One region of the Mesorhizobium sp. M0140 genome, then DNA from elsewhere that is predicted to be linked to it. Evidence: riboswitches for the same ligand, from Rfam matches in the RefSeq annotation. Region 1 holds a riboswitch; each other region holds the start of a gene.
The links. A riboswitch is a leader RNA that binds a small molecule or an ion and turns the genes downstream of it on or off. The one in region 1 is predicted to bind cobalamin.
Positions count from the first base shown of each region.

Region 1 (4,784 bases):
CTCCGACCATCTGGATATTTTTCCGGCGCCCCGGCGGCCACTGGCGCCGGCGGCGCCGCCTGCGGCCAATCCATCCTGCCGGCGTGGCCCTGCCGCCGCGGCCCCCCACCGCCGATGAGGAAGGTCAGTGTCTTGCGATCAGGCAAAGCTGTCGCGCAGGCTGGTCGCGGTGCCGGTGAAGCGGCCACGCACCACACCGACGACCGCGCCGAGCACCAGCCAGAACACGAGGTTGGTCACGGTCACCGCCACCACGAACTGGTGATGCAGCCCTTCCGGAATCGCCGTCTCGTAACTGTCGGGCTGCGGTGCACCGACAACATGCGGTGCGACGATCAAAAAGACGGCAAGGATCGCCAGCGGCAGCGACTTGCGGAACGCGATCAGGCCGAGACCGGCAGCGGTTGCCGCCACCGTTGCCCACCACCAGATCTGCCGCTGGGTGAGATCGGCGGCCGGCATGGCAGGCAATTCCGGCGGCAGGCCGAGGCCCGGTGCCAGCGTGAACACGGCAAAGCCGGCAAGGCCCCAGAACACGCCCTGGCGCCAGCCACCGATGCCGCCGGCGAATTCGGAGACCGCGACCAGGATCAAGGCGAAGCCGATGCCGGTGACGATATTGGCAAGCACGCTGAAGGCGAAACGCTCGAAACCGTCTGCCGGCGCCCAACCTTCGTCTGCCGGAGCGGCTTCCGCCGCAGCCGGGGCAGCAGAGCTCATCGCATCTCCCGCCGGAGCAGTTGTGCTCATGGCATTGCTATCCGTTGCGGCCGGAGCGCCATGGTCATGGTGATGCCCGCCGCCCGCCTGTTCGTAAACTTCCGCCTTCAGGATCAGCGGCACGGTGGCATAGGCCTGCAGGCAGGCGAGGACGACGCCGGCCACGAGCCCTGCGATCGCCGCGATGAACACGACGTTGCGAAACAGATTCATGATGTCAGCCCCTCGTCAGTGGCAGGGAAACGCCATCGAATGGCGATAGTCGTGAGCCGCATTATGGACGGCATCGATATGCGAGAAGCCGACAAAGCCCATCACGAAAATGCCGAGCAGCGCGGCAAGCGCGAGCTGCATGAAGCGCGACTGCGAGGAGACGGAGGCGCCGAGGGAGACGGAAGCGGTAGTCATGTCTTGTCCTTTCGCCCTCCACCCGAGGGCATCGAAGTCAGTTTCCTGTCGCCGGCAGGTCTCCTGGCTCACGGATCAGCGTCCTTCCCCACCTTCCCGAAGAAAAAATCCTCAGTGGTTTATGGAGAGGACTACCGCACACAGTTGCGGGGGCAGCCACGGCATTGGGCGAAATTCGCCCTCACCGCATTCCCTCTTGGCTCCAAAATGGAACCGGCGACACCGGTGACTATAGGCAGAATCCTCGCTTCCGGCAAACCAAATTCCGCCGGTGACCATTGCGAATGCGCCATGAAGGTCAAAGTGATTTCGGCAGATAGCGCCACGTCACAAAGCCGCAGACCGCCGCCAGCAGGCCGAGCGTGACGAACACCGAGCCCAGGCCGAAGAAGGCCAGCGCCACCGAATAGACCAGCGGCGGCGTCAACTCGGAAAAGTCGAGATAGGTGCGGTAGACCGCTGCCATCTGAGATCTTTCATAGGAGCGCACCGAGCGCATGAAGGCGGTCGAGCCGAGGGCGTCGAGCGCAATGGTGAAGAAGGCACCACAGAGCAGGAAGGCGCCGGTAAGCAACGGCACGGTTTCGCCGACGAAGCCCGCCGCCAGCAGCGCGGCTGACATGGCGAAATAGGCAAATGTCATGGTTCCGCGGCCACCAAAGCGCTTTCCTGCCTTGCCCCAGAAAATCGCCATGAACAACAGCGCGTTGCCGGCCGAAACCAGCAGGCCACCGGCCAGCTTGCCCTCGCCCGTGATGACCATGAACAGCGGCCCATAGACGAAGAACGTCGTCCAGAAGCAGGAGCGGCCGAAGGCAATCAGCCAGGCCAGTCTGAGCCTGGGCTGCGCGACGAAACGGCCGATATTGGCGAGCGGATTGACAGGGCGCGTCTTGCCCGGACGGATGGACTGGTTGTCGCCGAGGCGGTAGGTCCAGAACAGCGCCAGCAGGGCAAACGCGAACACCGCGACCGCACCATGCGCGGCATAGATGCCGAAGCGCGTGTAGAGGAAGATGCCGAGCGTCGGCCCACCGGTCCAGGCCAGCATCGACCACGCCATGCGCAGCGATTCGGCCTGCATGAAGTCGGTCTTGCGGATGTGGTCCATGATGTAGAGGTTGAGCGTGATCGACAGCGCGCTGGCGCCCATCACCCGGCACAGCATGCCGGCCAGTTGCCCGGCGAGCGTGTCGGTGACGAAGAACAGCGAGCCGACGGCCAGCAGGCAGGCGCCTGATGTGTAGACCCAGCGGCGGGCAAAACGGCGGATCAGCATCGGCATGAACAATGTCACCGACAGGCCGAGCATCGCCACGACTGTGTAGAGCATCGACACGATCTGCTCGTTGTGCAGTATCTCGTAGGCCTGGATCGGGATGACGCTCGACACCGTGGCGCGGGCGAAGGATTCAACCGCATAGAGCGACGCGAAGGTGCGCGCGTCCGCGGCCTTGAGAGCCGGCAGCCAGATCGGATGGCGCACATGGGTGGACATTGCTTTCCCCGAAGCAGATTCACCGGGTGAAATCTGACGTGGCGACCCCAGTGCCAATAAGAGGAAACCGACGTGCATCCGGCAAAAGCGAAGCCGGCCAAAGGCTTCCCGGCACTGGCCCAATGCCGCGGCCGATCCGGCGTTATCGGCAGGATTGCCGGTCTTCTTTTGTGCGGGGCAACCGTGATAGTCCTCCAGCGGGGCTGAATCAGAATGCGAGACCATGAGCATCCAAACGCCGACCGCACCCGTTCAGGATCGACCAAAGCGCATCGTCGCCATCGACATCGTGCGCGGCATCGCGCTGATCGCCATGGCAAGCTACCATTTCACCTGGGACCTGGAGTTCTTCGGCTACACCGATCCCGGCCTGACCGCCTTCGGCTGGTGGAAGATCTACGCGCGCGGCATCGCTTCGACCTTCCTGTTCCTGGTCGGCGTCAGCCTGTATCTCGCCCATGGCCGACAAATCCGCTGGAACGGCTTCTGGAAGCGGTTCGCCATGGTCGCCGGAGCCGCGATCGCGATATCGGTCGTCACCCGTATCGCCACGCCGGATGGATTCATCTTCTTCGGCATTTTGCACGAGATCGCGCTGGCCAGCCTGCTCGGCCTCGCCTTTCTGCGGCTGCCGGCACTGCTGACGCTTGTCGTCGCCGCGCTCGTCATTGCGGCGCCTGTCTATCTGCGCCTCGAGGCGTTCGATCACCCATGGCTGTGGTGGGTAGGCCTGTCGGCGAACAATCCACGCTCCAACGACTACGTTCCGTTGTTTCCATGGTTCGGCGCCGTGCTTGCGGGCATCGCGGTGACGAAACTCGCCGCCGGTTCAGGCGTGCTTACCCGGCTTGCCGAATTGGCGCCCGGTCGCTGGGCCAACCCGCTGGTCTTTATCGGCCGGCACAGCCTGGCGTTCTACCTGATCCACCAGCCATTGCTGATCGGCTGCGTCTGGCTGTTCTCGCAGATCATGCCGGCGCAGGTCGAAACCCCGCAGGTGAATTTCCTCAAAACCTGCCAGCTGTCCTGCGAGCAGTCGCGCGACACCGAGTTCTGTACGAGCTACTGTGTCTGCATGCTCGATACGCTCGAGGGCGAGGCGACGCTTGATCGGCTCTACAACAACGACCAGACTGCGGAATGGAAGACGCATCTGTCCGATCTCGCCGGCATGTGTACCGCCAAGACGGACAGCAAGTTGATGGAGGAAGGGGTCAAATGACCGAGAACCAGCCGAAGCCGGGGCTCATACCGTGGCCGCCGCTGATCTACACCGCCGCCATCGCCATCAGCATCGCGCTGGGCCTGCTCTATCCCCTGCCCTGGATCGGTGACCTCCTGGGCGACATTCTTTTCGCCGCCGGCTGGGTGGTGCTGCTTGCCGTTGCAGCGCTCTGGGTCACCGCGATCCGCACCATGGTCCGCGCCAAGACCACGCTGAACCCGAACGCTGTGCCCGATCACCTGGTCACCACGGGTCCCTTCGGCATCACCCGCAATCCGATGTATCTGGCCAACACCCTGCTGTTGATCGGCGTCGCCTTTGTCTCGGGCATCGTGTGGTTCCTGCCGCTCGCCTTCATCGCCGCCTATGCCACGCAAAAAATGGCGATCGAAGGCGAGGAAAAGATGCTGGCGGCAAAATTCGGCAAGAAATACCGCGACTACGCGAAACGCGTGCGCCGCTGGATTTGAGCTGGCGCTCCGGTTTCCATCGCGGAGAGGTTTTGACAGGTGCACACTTCGGCGATTAGCCTAAGTCTTGCGAACTTCGTCATCCTAGGGCGAAGCAGGAGCGCAGCTCCGTCGCGGAGACCCTAGGATCCATGCCGTGACCTCGGTCTAGGAGTGCAGCGGAGCAAAGTTCTGCGCCGTCGCGGTGCATTGCAGAAGGAATAGACGTTTCCGCTCATTCCGAACGCTAACGCGCGATAGAATCCAGTCCGCTCAGGTATTCACGCCAAGCTCGACCAGCCGCTCCACACAAGACTCCTCGGCCTGGTCGAGTTCAGCCAGCGTCTCCTCGAGGTCGCGGCGCTTCTGCCGGAGATCCTCGCGCTTTTCCTCGATGCGCTTGATCATCAGGTTGAGCTGGCCGACTTCGCCGGGCGGCTCCCTGTACATCTGGATGATTTCGCGGATTTCGTTGATCGAGAAA
Region 1 covers NZ_JAMYTM010000032.1:3-4,786, forward strand. The annotation lists gene NKJ37_RS25720 (CbtA family protein) at 139-933, opposite strand; gene NKJ37_RS25725 (CbtB domain-containing protein) at 949-1,128, opposite strand; cobalamin riboswitch at 1,165-1,361, opposite strand; gene NKJ37_RS25730 (MFS transporter) at 1,427-2,626, opposite strand; gene NKJ37_RS25735 (heparan-alpha-glucosaminide N-acetyltransferase) at 2,850-3,848, shown strand; gene NKJ37_RS25740 (methyltransferase family protein) at 3,845-4,321, shown strand; gene NKJ37_RS25745 (MerR family transcriptional regulator) at 4,574-4,784, opposite strand, start outside.

Region 2 (4,784 bases), on a different contig from region 1:
AGGTTGCGTCGAGAGCGCCGACCCGTTGGCAACATTTCGTCGACGAGTGCTCCACCTATATCGAGATGGCGCTGGAGCCGGAAATCCAGCGCATCATGTTCCGCGATGGCCCGGCCGTGCTGGGGGATCCAGCGCAATGGCCGAATGCCAGTGCGTGCATCGCTTCAATGACCGACCATCTGACCGCGCTGCAGGAGGAGGGGGTCGTTGTCTCCAGCCTCGACCCCGAAACGGCCTCGCGACTGATCAACGGAGCGAGCAGCCAGGCGGCGCAACGGATCGCCAATTCGACCGACCCCGAAGCGACGTCGAAGAAGGTGGTGACGGCGTTCAAGCAACTGCTCGAAGGCCTGCTCAAGAAGCCGGACCCGCAGTCGAATTGAAGTTCCCACCGGGCGTGGTGCCAGGCAGGGCTCCGAACTTAGCTTAACAAAAGGCCTGGCGGCAGCCAGTTCGGCGGTGTTGGCAGCTTTTGTGCCGGTAGCTTCTCGCGATAGGAATTTTTTCTTGACTGGGTGACCTCAGCTATGGTACATATTTGCCTATGGTGCTGATTTGCGCCAGTGACCCGCCGCACAGGCGGGTTTTTCGTCTAATGCTCCGTCAGCCAACGCGCCGGCGGGCTCCGAAGGAAACCGTTAACCCGAGTTCGTTGCACTGTGGCGCCAGGGCCGGCAATTGACAATCGCCGGGTTGAGTTCATCCTCTGCCATCATCTCTGAGGCGGAGATTCGGGGCATGTGGGATTTCGATATAGGCAGGTCGGTGTCCATCATGATGCGGACCTGGCCGTTCATCGTCTTTCGCATGATCGTCTATTTCGGCATCACGTTGGCCTACATCATGGCGACCGGCACCGGTGCCTCGGTCGGCTATGGTGTCGGGCATATCTCCACCGATCCCGACGGGCCCATGTCCTTTGCCCTGTGGGGCGGCGTGGTCGGGTTCGGCATCGTCTCGATCGCGGTCTACTGGATCCGCGAATACATCCTCTATATCGTCAAGGCCGGCCACATCGCCGTCATGGTTCATCTGATCGACGGCCGCGACATTCCCGGCGGTCAGGACCAGATCGCCTACGCCAGGGATGTCGTCACCCAGCGTTTTGCCGAAGCCAACATCCTTTTCGTCGTCGACCAACTCGTCAAGGGTGCCATCCGTGCCATCACCGGCCTGCTCGGCGGTATCGCCGCCTTCCTGCCGATACCAGGCCTGAGCGGCCTGGTCTCCTTCATCAACACGGTGATCCGTCTGTCGCTGACCTATGTCGACGAGATCATCCTCGGCTACAACATCCGCATCAATTCAGCCTCGCCCTTCGAGACGGCGCGCCAAGGCGTCGTGCTCTATGCCCAGAACGGCAAGGTCATGGTCAAGAACGCCGTCTGGCTGGCGGTCATCATGTGGGGCATGTCGTTCATCATCTTTCTGATCATGCTGGCGCCTGCCGGTGCGATTCTGTTCCTGATGCCTGGCCAACTCGCCGGCTGGGCTTTTGTGCTCGCCATCGTCTTCGCCTGGGCATTCAAGGCGGCGTTCATCGAGCCTTTCGCCATCGCCTGCCTGATGCAGGTCTATTTCAAGACCATCGCGGGCCAGGTGCCCGATCCGGCTTGGGACGCCCGGCTGGCCGAGGCATCGTCGAAGTTCAGGGAGCTCAAGGACAAGGCGCTCGCCTCCTTCGGCGGTTCGCGCTGGGATACGGCCGGCGCCACACCCTGATCGGCTGGGCGGGTGGTGTCTGGTGCGGCAGAAACGGTGTTGAGGCGCGCCACGGTGGATTTGAGCTGTGTCTCGCCTTGCCCGGAAAAGGTCTCGCTCATGATCAGCTCCGGCAGCGGCAGCCGCCGTCCCCAGCCATGCGTTTCAAGGTCCGGTTTGGGAGCGAACTCGGAAACACGGCCGACGCAGAGATAGGCGATCGGCGTTACGTGGTCCGGAATGGCCAACAGCCGCTTCAGCGCCTCAGCCTCGATGATGCTGACCCAGCCGACACCAACACCCTCGGCACGCGCGGCCAGCCAGAAATTCTGCACCGCGCAGACCGTGCTGTAGAGATCCATCTCCGGATTGTGCCAGCGTCCCAGCGGCGAACCCTTCGAGCGCTGCCGGTCGCAGGTGATGCAGATGTTGAGCGCGCTCTCGCAGATGCCTTCCAGCTTTAGCTTGCGATAGAGCGCCTGTTTTTCCGCCTCGATCGCCGGCAGTTCCTGCTCGCGCGCGGCCAGGAACAGGTCGCGCACCTCCGCCCGTCGTTTGACGTCGCGAATGACAATGAAATTCCATGGCTGCATGAAGCCGACCGATGGCGCGTGATGGGCGGCAAGCAGCAGCCGTGCCAGCACGTCGTCATCGATCGCGGTGGGCAGGAAATGGCTGCGCACGTCGCGCCGCGTGAACATGGCGCGGTAGACCGCATCGCGCGCATTCTGGTCAAATCCATCGTCAATGGCAGCGGTCATGTGTTCCGGCATCGCTTGTCCCCTTGCGATTGCAGATTCAAAACTGACAGAGCGTACTTTGTGCGTCCAAGTAGACGCACGTCGCTCTGATGCCATCCGCCTGACCACGCGGATGACAATGCCTGCCAGGCCGGTCTTCTGGCTCGGGATCAACCCGCGTCCGGTGCCTTCCCGTCATCGACAGTGGCATTTACCGGCGCGGTCCCCCTCACAGCGTTGGGCACGCCACGGAATTCAACCGTGTTCCCGATTCTCCCGCTTGCGGCGGGCACCAGGCAGTACCAGGGACCTTACGCCGAAGCGCCCGCGGGGCCAATGCCTGCGGCGACGCGAATGGACGCAGTCGCGATTTTCCCCAGTCATCGGCCGCCCGTGCATGGCCTTTGTCGATCCGGGTCACTAGATTAGGACGATGACCACCCGTCTCTACACCCATCCGATCTTCCTCGAGCATCTCACGCCGCCCGGACATCCCGAGCGGCCCGACCGCTTACGCGCCATCGAGCGCGTGCTCGACGACGAAGCCTTTGCCGGGCTCGATCGTATTCAGGCGCCGGAAGGCGACGAGGCCACCATCCTCTACGCGCATCCCGCCGATTTCGTCGCCCGCGTGCGCGCCGCCATCCCCGACGAGGGGATTGCCCGCATCGATGCCGACACCACTGCCAGCCCGAAGAGCTGGCAAGCGGCGATCACCGCGATCGGCGCCGCCAACGCCGCCGTCGATGATGTCTTTTCGGGCCGCGCCGACAACGTCTTCGTCGCCGCCCGGCCGCCCGGCCATCATGCCGAAAAGACCACGGCGATGGGCTTTTGCCTGTTCAACACGGCGGCGATCGCGGCGCGTTATGCGCAGAAGAAACACGGTGTCGAGCGCGTTGCCGTCGTCGACTGGGACGTGCATCACGGCAATGGCACGCAGGATATTTTCTGGGACGATCCGTCGGTGCTCTATTGCTCGACACACCAGATGCCGCTTTATCCCGGCACCGGAGCGAAGACCGAAACGGGCGCCGGCAACATCGTCAACGCACCGCTGGCGCCGCAGACCGGCAGCGAAGTGTTTCGCGATGCCTTCCTGTCGCGCGTCCTGCCCGCGCTCGACAATTTCGCGCCCGACCTGATCATCATTTCGGCGGGGTTCGACGCGCACCACCGCGATCCGCTGGCCGAGATCAATCTGACCGAGGATGATTTCGACTGGGCGACCGGCCAGCTGATGCAGCGCGCGGCACGCCACAGCGGCAACCGGCTCGTCAGCCTGCTCGAGGGCGGCTACGATCTGCAGGGATTGGCATTTTCGGTCGCCGCCCATGTCGGGCGACTGATGAAAGGATGAATGATGGCCGATGAGACCAACGAAGACGTCAAGGCGATGAGCTTCGAGCAGGCACTCGATGCGCTGGAGAAGATCGTCGATGATCTGGAGCGTGGCGACGTGCCGCTCGACCAGTCGATCAAGATCTATGAGCGTGGTGAGGCGCTGAAGGCGCATTGCGACCGGCTGCTGAAGGCCGCCGAGGACAAGGTCGAGAAGATCAGGCTGTCGCGCGACGGCAAGCCGGTTGGAACGGAGCCACTCGACGCGGATTGAGGCTCGGTCCGAACGATGGCCTCGCCTCACCGGTTTTTGGACATGATCATGATCGAGGATATAACTCGTTCCGATTGAAACAGCTCAAGGACAAGAGGAGATACGGAAGCGATGTGCAGAAACATCAAGACCCTGTTCAATTTTGATCCGCCGGCAACCAATGACGAGGTGCGCGACGCGGCTCTTCAGTTCGTCCGCAAGCTGAGCGGAACCACGCGACCCTCGAAGCAGAACCAGCACGCCTTCGACCATGCCGTCGAAGCCATCGCCGCCTCGGCGCGCGAACTGCTCGATTCCCTGGAAACCCACCAGCATCCGCGTAATCGCGAAGAGGTGGCGGCCAAGCTGCGGGCAAAGGCGGCGATCCGCTTTGCCTGATGCGGCCAGGCGGCCTTCGACCACCGACAAGGAGAGTCGATGAGCTTCTTCCCCGGGAAAGACCCTGAGGCAGGCGATGCCTTCGCCAGCGATCAGATCGAATTGATGGTCATACCCAACGCCAAGGATATCGGCGGTTTTCAGGTGCGCCGTGCCCTGCCGACGGCAAAAAGGCGGCTGGTGGGGCCTTTCATCTTCTTCGACCGCATGGGGCCCGCGGTCCTGCGCGCCGGTCAGGCACTGGATGTCCGTCCGCATCCGCATATCGGCCTGTCGACGGTCACCTATCTGTTCGACGGCAAGATCCGGCACCGCGACTCACTCGGCACCGAAATGGTCATTCAGCCCGG
Region 2 covers NZ_JAMYTM010000001.1:342,488-347,271, forward strand. The annotation lists gene NKJ37_RS01620 (TetR/AcrR family transcriptional regulator) at 1-383, shown strand, start outside; gene NKJ37_RS01625 (hypothetical protein) at 739-1,722, shown strand; partial or broken gene bluB (5,6-dimethylbenzimidazole synthase) at 1,845-2,558, opposite strand; cobalamin riboswitch at 2,574-2,753, opposite strand; gene NKJ37_RS01635 (histone deacetylase family protein) at 2,875-3,801, shown strand; gene NKJ37_RS01640 (exodeoxyribonuclease VII small subunit) at 3,805-4,056, shown strand; gene NKJ37_RS01645 (DUF2277 domain-containing protein) at 4,168-4,434, shown strand; gene NKJ37_RS01650 (pirin family protein) at 4,474-4,784, shown strand, end outside.
Region 2: linked by a shared signal. The riboswitch ahead of bluB (5,6-dimethylbenzimidazole synthase) and the one ahead of NKJ37_RS25725 (CbtB domain-containing protein) in region 1 are both predicted to bind cobalamin.

Region 3 (4,784 bases), on a different contig from region 1:
CCGCCCGCGCCGGCCAGCAGCACGCCCTTGCCATTGGTGCCGAGCGTGCCGGCATGGGCAAGGCGCATGCCGCGCGCCGCATATTCCCAATGCAGGAAAGCCCGCAGCGGCGCTCCCGGCTCCCACGGCGGAAAGGCGTCGGCCGAAGCCATCAATTGCACGCCAACGCGACGTTGCGGATCATAGAACTGCCAGAAATCCAGGTCGTGGAAATGGTTGCCGCGCAATCCTGCTTCCGCCAGTTGGGTGGCGAAGCCATGCTGCGTGAAGGGTCCCTGGCCCCAACTGGCCGGTACCGCGATGCCGTCAATACCGGGATGTGCGACGAAGACGCGGCAGATGTCGGCAGGCGTTCGGCTGCCCGGAGCCGTGACAAAGCCATGAGCGAAGGCATCCGCCAACGCGCCGGCGCTGACATGCGCGGTCAGATCCAGATGCGGCAAGCTCGCCTTGCGGGTCAGTGGATAATGCGCGGCGCTGCTCTCTGCTTGCGCCAGGACATGACGTGCGTAGTCAGCCAGGTTTTCGAGAGTGATGTTCGGCATGGGTTTGCCTGTTCCGGAGCTGTCCGGCAACGAGAACCTGATGGGCGCTTCAGTTGGCTTGCTTCACCGCGGGCCAGCCGAGGGGCTCCTCGACCTCGTGGATGGGATCGACGACAATGAGATCGGCGAGATCGTCATGGATGTCGACCTTGAGGGGCTCTCTGGCAGCGGCGAGCTGAGCCAGCAATTCGCTTGGAACCGGTCTTGCCATGCCATCGGTTACGGCCGCCAGCAAACCGAATTCGAGCAATTGTGAAACAAAGCCGTCAATCGCGGCGGCATCGAGGGCGCCAATTCCGGTCGCGGCGCCGACCAGTTCGGAGGCAGGCACGCCGGACGACAGTGCATCCCAAAGTCTGCTGCCTGAATCAGAGAAGCCGAAATATTTGCCCGTGGTCAGGTCAAGAACGACGGCTTCGCCGTCGAAGGATTCAAAGACGATATCCTTGCTGGCAATGGCATAGATGCCGGATTGTCGCATGTTTGCTCCCCCGCCGAGCAGGCCGCGGAGATGATCTTCGGGCCTTACGGTCAACCCCACCGTTGCAGGCGTCTAACCATTTGCAGGGTTTTTGGCAAGATGGCGCAGACTCGGGCGAGCGCAGCCGGTCACGCTTCGATTTCAAGCGCAGAAAGCGGCTTCGAGCAACAGGCGAGGATAAAGCCGTCCTCGATTTCGTGATCGAGGATGCCGCCATTGTGACTCATCTCGACGTCGCCCGCGACCTTCCTCACCTTGCAGGTGCCGCACAGGCCGAACTCGCAGGCGGCGGGAATCCGCACCCCAGAGGCGCGTGCCGTCTGCAGCACGGTCTGGCCGGCGACGCATTCGGCATCGACATCGGAAAGCGAAAACCGGATCGGCGTCACGGCCTCGACGGCAACGGCGGCGCCGTCTTCCGGCAGTGGCGAGAACGGCGCCTGGATCTCCTCCACGGCAGGCGCCGCAAAGCTTTCCTGATGGTATTTCGCCATGTCGAAGCCGGCGGCGTTCAGCATGCCGCGCACGGCGCGCATGAAGGGATCGGGGCCGCAGCAGAAGATCTCGCGCTCACGGAAATCGGGCGCCAGCAATGGCAGCCGGATCGCGTCGATGCGGCCTATATGGCCGAACCAGCCCTCGCGGCTCGACCGCTCCTCGATCATGAAGCCGAGCGACAGGCCGGGCATGCGGCTGCCGAGCAGCTCGAGTTCCTTGCGGAAAATGATCTCTTCCGGGCGGCGCGCACAGTTGACGAAGCCGACATCTGTCCATGGCGCACAGTCGTTCAGCCAGCGCAGCATCGACATCATCGGCGTCACGCCGGAGCCGGCCGAAATGAACAGATATTTGGCCGCCGGGTGGCTGTGTAGCGAGAAGTCGCCGGTCGGCCCATAGGCCTTGACGTGCGAGCCCGGCGTCAGATGGTCGAACATCCAGCGCGTACCGGTGCTGCCCGCCTGCGCCTTGACCGTCACCGCGATTGAGAACGGCCGCGACGGCGAGGACGACAGCGTGTAGGTGCGCATCAGCGGCCCGTCCGATGTCGGTAATTCCAGCGTCACGAACTGGCCCGGTTTGTAGCGGAACCAGGTCTGGTTGTCGGAGCGGAAGGTGAAGGTCTTCACGTCAGGCGCTTCGTCACTGACGCCGATCACTTCCAGCACCTGCAGCCTGTCGTTCCAGGGCGTCATCTGGTCGAGATGGCGATAGAGGCCAAGGTCCGTCATCGCATTCATCCTCTTGTCCCCTGGGCTAGGCGACGCTGCGCAGGGCCGGCCGGTCGCCTTCTGCAAGGCGCGGTCCGATGAACGACGCGTACCACTCGACGAACTGGATCACGCCGCCCTCATGCAGCTCCGAATAGGGGCCTGGTTCGTAGGCCGGCGACAAGATGCCGAAGGCGTTTTCCTCGACGATGCGACGGTCCTGGTCGTTGGTCTCGGTCCAGACATGGGTGAGCTCAGCGAGATCGTAGTCGACGCCTTCGACCGCATCCTTGTGGACGAGCCATTTTGTCGTCACCGCGGTTTCCGTGGCACTGATCGGCAGCACGCGGAAGGTGACGGCATGGTCGCCGAGGATATGGTTCCAGGTTGTCGGATAATGATAAAGCAGCAAGGAGCCGATGCGGTCGGTTGGAACGCTCTCGGACAGGTTCTTCTGGACCGCCCGTTTTCCCGTCATGGTGTAGCTGACGGCATCGCGCAGCAGCGGCGCGCGGGTGGCGCGGTACTGCCCTGCCGGATCGATGCGGAATTTGCTCGGCAGGCCTGATGCCTCGCATTTGGCCCAGTGCGCGACCATTTCAGGGTCGCTGTCGGCGCCATTGACGCCGGTCACGGTCGGAGCCTCGGGGAAGGTCTTGCACAGCTCAGGATGATTGGTGGCGCAGTGATAGCACTCGCGGTTGTTTTCCCAGACCAGCTTCCAGTTGCCCTTCTCGACGATCGTGCTCTCGAAGGCGATCTTTGCTTCACGCAACCGGTGCGGCAAAAGATAGGGTTCGATCATCGCCCGCATCGGCGCGAAATCCGCCGGCTCCTTGGCCAGACAGATGAAGATGTAGCCGCCGACGCTCTCGCAGGCGACCGGCTTCAGGCCGAAATCACTCTTGTCGAAACCGTCGGCCATCTGGCGGGCAAACAGCAGGCGGCCGTCCAGCTCATAGGTCCACTGATGATACGGGCAGACGAGCTTTGCCGCCGTACCCTTTTCCGCGTTGCACACGCGGCTGCCGCGATGGCGGCAGGAATTGTGGAAGGCGTTGATCTTGCCGTGCTGGTCGCGGACAAGGACGACCGGGTAGTCGCCGATCTGCACGGTGATGTAGCTGCCCGGCTTCGGCAGTTCGCAATCATGGCCGATGAACAGCCAGTCGCGATACCAGATCAACTCCATGTCGAGCTTGAAGTAGTCTGGATCGGTGTAGAAGGGCTGCTCCAGTGAAAAGCCTTGCCGGCGGCTGTTCAATAGCCTCAGCATGTCGTTGCGGGTATCCATGTCCTGTCCTCGTTTCTAAGGACTGAACTGGTGGTGATGGAGGAAGGATTGAAACGCAGACCGGCTAGGTGCCAGACATGCGCTATCCACCTCTTGACCGCCCACCGCGATCAGTCGAGTCTAACAATCTCGGGCTGGTTTCCGGGCTCTGGAGTTGTCCTTGCGGACCATCGCGACACCTTCCCAGGCAGTTGCCCAGTGGTCTCCCGTTGCGACTTGAACTCCACCACCGTTGCGGGGGCAGCGCCGGATTCTGACCGGCTTCCCAATTCTCCGCCTCGTCGTCACGAAGCGGCACCTGAGATGGTATGATCTAACCACGATCGGGGGCGCGCCGTCGGCATGAAAACGACATCGTATCCATGCGGCGCGACACGGCATGCGAACGTTCCCGCAGACCGTCGCGGGCTGAAATCCACCTCCCGGATGGCCATTTTGCCGGCTGCGATATCCCCGAATCGGATCCCTTGGCGGGGTCAAAAAAGGTTAACGGTTTCGAAAAGTGACTATTAGCTCGACCTAAAATCGAACCGAACGGTTCGTTTCTGTTGACGGTGCGTGCAGGACGGTGTGAACGCTGGGCCTCTGAAACAGTCGGTGATCCATCCAGCGGTTACATCTAACATGCTGATATAAAGAAGAAAAATATACCCGTAGATTCCCTTGGCACAATTTCAAGGTGTGGATTCATGGTCCACACGGAACAACTTCGTGATTGGAAAAGGCGGGGTTGCCCTCCCACATCGGGGCTGTCCGAACGACGCGATTTCATTTCCAAGACACCCCGCTAGACGGACGGAAAAAGACGATACTGGAGTACAAAAATGAAAAAGATCATTCTCACTGCCGCAGCCCTTCTGGCCATTTCCGGCAGCGCCTTCGCTGGTAGCGACCACTACGGTTCGAACGCCGCGGCAGCCACTGCTGTCGACAGCTCGTACACCGCTTCGACCAAGAAGTCGGAACCGGCTGCTCAGGCGCCTGCCCAGGGTGCTGACCGCAACCTCTTCGGCAACAACTAACAGCCGATTCCCAGTCGACGGCGGGCGCGCCCGCCGCCCTGGCGAAATTCAGACATTCAGGAGTATTTAAGATGAACAAGATCCTCATTGCTGCCGCCGCCGTTCTGGCCATCTCCGGCAGCGCTTTCGCCGGCAGCGACAACTACGGTTCGAACGGCTCCAACCAGCCTGCCGCCGCAGTGGACCAGTCGTACACGGCTTCCACCAAGACCTCGGAACCGGCTGCCCAGACGC
Region 3 covers NZ_JAMYTM010000009.1:124,903-129,686, forward strand. The annotation lists gene NKJ37_RS11860 (serine kinase) at 1-545, opposite strand, end outside; gene NKJ37_RS11865 (PqqD family protein) at 595-1,026, opposite strand; gene NKJ37_RS11870 (FAD-binding oxidoreductase) at 1,155-2,255, opposite strand; gene NKJ37_RS11875 (aromatic ring-hydroxylating oxygenase subunit alpha) at 2,281-3,528, opposite strand; cobalamin riboswitch at 3,644-3,845, opposite strand; gene NKJ37_RS11880 (DUF680 domain-containing protein) at 4,353-4,550, shown strand; gene NKJ37_RS11885 (DUF680 domain-containing protein) at 4,622-4,784, shown strand, end outside.
Region 3: linked by a shared signal. The riboswitch ahead of NKJ37_RS11875 (aromatic ring-hydroxylating oxygenase subunit alpha) and the one ahead of NKJ37_RS25725 (CbtB domain-containing protein) in region 1 are both predicted to bind cobalamin.

Region 4 (4,784 bases), on a different contig from region 1:
CGGCGGCCCAGCAGCCACATAGGAGTCTTATCGCAATTTCCAACCGCGGTGCGACTGTCAATTCTGATCAGCCCAAGACAGGCGGGCTTTCGGCGGCCCTGGAGTGCGTCGTGGAGCGTTCCGGCGCGGTCTCGGTAGGTTTTTCCGAGCATCTGGGCGACGGGGATAAGCAACAGGTGCCCCTCGTGCAGCGTGGCAAAGGTCAAATCGGGTGGCTTGATGGGCCGGCAGCGGACTATTCTCGGTACTATCAAGGTTTTGCAAATTCAATATTGTGGCCGGCGCTCCACTCGCTGCCGGACCGGATCTCAGGCTCGGAAGAGGATTATAAAAGTTATCGCGACGTCAATGCCTTCATGGCGCGCGCGGTGTCCGAATTGGGAGATAACGCAGTCTACTGGGTTCATGACTACCATTTCCTGCCGCTCGGCGCTGATTTGCACAGACTCGGCATTGACCGGCCGATCGGCCATTTCCTGCATACGCCATGGCCCGAGTCTGACATGATGGAGCGCGTGCCCAATTCTGGCGAGCTAATGAAATGTATGCTCGAGTATGATCTGCTCGGTTTCCAGACCGACCGTGATGTGAGCAATTTCCTCGCCTGTGTCCAATCTCATTTGGGGCTGGAGAGCAAGAACGGGGTCGTTTTCTCGGACCATGGCCAGACGCAATGCCAAAATTTTCCTATAGGTATCGATCCGAAGCAATTCGAACAGTGTGCCGCAGATTCGCTTGAGGCGCAGAAAGCCTACATTTCGCAGTTGAAACTTGGCGGAGCAAAGCTAGTTATCGGCGTCGATCGGCTCGACTACACCAAGGGCATCGACAATCGGATTAAAGCTTTCGATCTGCTGGCAGTCGAGCCGCAACGTGTCTCGCTCTTGCAAATCGCAACTCCCTCACGTGGCGACATCCAAGCGTACAGCGAATATCGGCGCGACGTCGAAAGACTCGTCAATCAAGTCAACAACCGGCATGGCACGGACGAGTGGATGCCGATTATCTATGAGAACAGGTCGTTCACCCAAGCTGAGATAGCGGGTCTTTACAGAGCCGCGCGTGTTTGCGTTGTGACGCCGCTGCGCGATGGCATGAATCTTGTGGCGAAAGAATACATTGCTGCACAAGATCCGAGCGACCCTGGCGTTCTGGTGTTATCGAAGTTTGCCGGCGCGGCCGAAGACTTCGGCGAGGACGCCCTGCTGGTAAATCCGAGGCTCTCCGACGAGATAGCTACCGCGATCTCAAGAGCGGCCAGCATGCCGCGCGAAGAACGCATCCAACGCTGGCGGAGGATGATGGACAAACTTGAAGCGTATACGATCCACCATTGGTCAGCGGACTTCGTTCGGCAACTGGACAGCAGCCGGGTTACGGTCCCTGCGGATCACTTCCACTATGTTGGCTTGGGCTGGATCAGCGAGGCCCAAATGCCTTCGTATCGGACCGAGCCAGAATTGCACACCGCGCTGACGCGTGCACTGGATAAAAACTGGGTCCTGCCGATCGTATGATGCAGAATATGAAGCACGCGAGCTTTGCCTGCATTTGCGCATCCCTCAATGCAGAGCGCTTGGAGAGAGAGATACTTATCCTGACCGCCTGAATGCGGCTTAAGCGGCTTATCGGGACCACAGTCGGGCTTTGCATCAGACCCTTGAGCCAGGCTCCGTCAGTGTGGTCTCTTGCCGCCGAGCGGAGTCATCACGATTGCCTAGTCACCCGTGATGACGACTGGCGTGCCAATTCCCCTCGGACCACGGTTTGGCGCTCACTCCGAGAAAACCGCTTCTACCACGCACGCACGGCTTGCGGCCGCATCGTTAAACATCGCCACCAATGCGATCTTCTGCATTCTAATGACGTTGTCACGCGCTTGAAGTCTTGTCCGAAATCCTTCATCGGCGACCTGCGAGGGATGTCGCAGCCCGACAGGGATCCATTAGTTGGACAATGGTGGCAGCGGCGCAGCGCCGCCAATGGGCGACTGAATATTTCACAATGTTAGACAAGCGTAAAAACGAAATCACATAAGGACATAAACATTTCGTTATGCATCATTGACAAAAGAGCGGACTGCTGTGATTGTCTGCGTGTCGTGGTTCTCGCGTGCGGCGCTGCCGCAGCGGAGCTAAGAGGGAAGCCGGTGCAATGCCGGCGCTGCCCCCGCAACTGTTAGCGGCGAGCCAACCCCACTCATGTCACTGAGGCGAATACCCTCAGGAAGACGGGTAGAGGCTATGACCCCGCGAGCCAGGAGACCTGCCACGGCGAATTACGTCCACGGGCGGGGTGTCTCGGTGGCCGCTGCAAGCCGGCGTTCGTGCCGGCCTGCTAGCGCCTTCCTTGTCATCGACGCCCCAACCATCGGGGTATGACATGACTGACTCTCAGGAAATTCCTGTAGCAACGCTCGGCGTGCCGCGCTTCGGTCGTCGGCGAGAACTGAAATTCGCGCTTGAAAGCTACTGGTCCGGAACATCGTCCGCTGGCGACCTTCTCACGACGTCGAAGGCGCTCCGTGCCGCTAGCTGGGAAGAGCAGCGCGATCGCGGCGTGTCGAAAATCCCGTCGAACGACTTCTCGCTTTACGACCATGTGCTCGACACCGCAGCCATGGTTGGGGCCGTTCCATCCCGTTACGGCTGGAATAGCGGCGAGGTCCCACTTGACATCTACTTCGCAATGGCGCGCGGCAACCAGGGTCAGACGGAGGATTGTGGACACGCTGGTCACCAGGAGGAGGCTCATGGACCTGGTGTAACCGCGATGGAAATGACCAAGTGGTTTGACACCAACTACCACTACATTGTGCCGGAACTCGATGATGATCAGACGTTCGCCCTCTCGTCGTCGAAGCCGGTCGATTACTTCCTCGAGGCTAAAGCTCTCGGCATTCACACACGCCCAGTCATCCTTGGACCCATCACCTTCCTCAAGCTGGCGAAATCGCCTGCCGAGGGGTTCGGTCCCATCGCGCTCCTACCGCGGCTGCTGCCCGTTTACGAGCAAGTCCTGCAGAAGCTGAAGCTGTCGGGAGCCGACTGGGTGCAGATCGATGAGCCAGCGCTTGTCCTCGATCTGAACCCGAACGAACGAGCTGCGTTCGAATTCGCCTATGGCCAGCTGTCGAAAGCCGCGCCCGAGCTGAAGATCATGCTGGCTACGTATTTCGGGTCGCTGGGAGACAATCTCGAAACCGCGGTTTCTCTGCCCCTGGCCGGGCTGCATATTGATCTCGTGCGCGCTCCCGAGCAGCTGGAAACGGTGGGTCGGCTCGCTCCGAAGGATCTGGTGCTCTCGCTTGGCTTGATCGATGGCCGCAACGTCTGGCGTGCGAACCTGCCCGTCATTCTCGACCGCATCAAACCGATCGTCGCCGGCTGGCCCTTGGACCGCGTCGAGATCGCGCCTTCTTGCTCGATGCTGCATGTGCCGATTGATCTGCGCATGGAGACGGAACTCGACGCCGACATCAGGTCGTGGCTCGCCTTCGCGGCCCAGAAGACCGACGAGCTGGTCTTGCTGGCCCGGGCCCTGTCCCAAGGCAGGGATGCGGTGGCAGGCGCGTTGAAAGCGTCTGCCGAGGCTGCCGCCACGCGCGTGACATCCACGAGGATCCATGACCCGCTTGTTCAGGGGCGGATCGCTAGCATTGAGGACAGCGCGAAGCGACGAGAGAGCGCTTTTGGCGAGCGCTCCAGAGTCCAAGCCGGCTCACTCGGGCTGCCGCCGTTCCCGACGACGACCATCGGGTCCTTCCCGCAGACGCCGCAGGTACGCAAGGCGCGGGCCGCTCATGCGAAGGGCCAGCTGAGCTATGTCGACTATGAGACGTTCCTGAAGAAGGAGATCGAGGCTGCAATTCGCTGGCAGGAAGAGATCGGGCTCGACGTGCTGGTGCACGGTGAGTTCGAGCGAAACGACATGGTACAGCATTTCGGCGAGCAGTTGTCCGGCTTCGCGCTCACCCAGCATGCCTGGGTACAAAGCTATGGGTCGCGCTACGTGCGTCCCCCCATCATTTTCGGCGACGTATCGAGGCGCAATCCGATGACAGTGCGCTGGTGGCAATTCGCCCAGTCGCTTACGGAAAAGCCCGTGAAGGGAATGCTCACAGGCCCAGTCACCATTCTCAACTGGTCTTTTGTTCGCGACGACGTACCCCGCTCCGAAGCCTGCCGCCAGATCGCGCTCGCCATCCGCGACGAAGTGACGGATCTCGAAAGATCCGGCGCAAGGATGGTCCAGATCGATGAGGCCGCGTTTCGCGAAGGATTGCCACTGCGCCAATCTGACTGGAAAGTCTATCTCGACTGGGCTGTCGAATGTTTCCGGATCGCTTCAACGGGTGTAAAGGACGCGACTCAAATTCATACCCACATGTGCTATTCGGAGTTCAACGAGATCATTCACGCGATTGCTGGAATGGATGCGGATGTCATTTCGATTGAGACGTCGCGCTCGAAGATGGAACTGTTGGACGCCTTCACGAGCTCCAAATATCCGAACGAAATCGGTCCCGGCGTCTATGATATTCACTCACCACGCGTCCCGGAAGTCGGCGAGATTTCGGACTTAGTCATGCTTGCCCGCGAGCGACTGTCCGACGGCCAACTGTGGATAAACCCGGACTGTGGCCTCAAAACACGCAAATGGGAGGAGGTCCGCCCTGCCCTCATGAACATGGTCGCTGCAGCACGCGCGCTCCGGCAGAAAGTGCAGGCGTAAGGCTTCTCTTCCTCACCGTGTGGGGAGTTGCCGGTGGCGGATGTCGGCCG
Region 4 covers NZ_JAMYTM010000031.1:10,001-14,784, reverse strand. The annotation lists gene NKJ37_RS25470 (alpha,alpha-trehalose-phosphate synthase (UDP-forming)) at 1-1,517, shown strand, start outside; cobalamin riboswitch at 2,086-2,287, shown strand; gene metE (5-methyltetrahydropteroyltriglutamate--homocysteine S-methyltransferase) at 2,383-4,734, shown strand.
Region 4: linked by a shared signal. The riboswitch ahead of metE (5-methyltetrahydropteroyltriglutamate--homocysteine S-methyltransferase) and the one ahead of NKJ37_RS25725 (CbtB domain-containing protein) in region 1 are both predicted to bind cobalamin.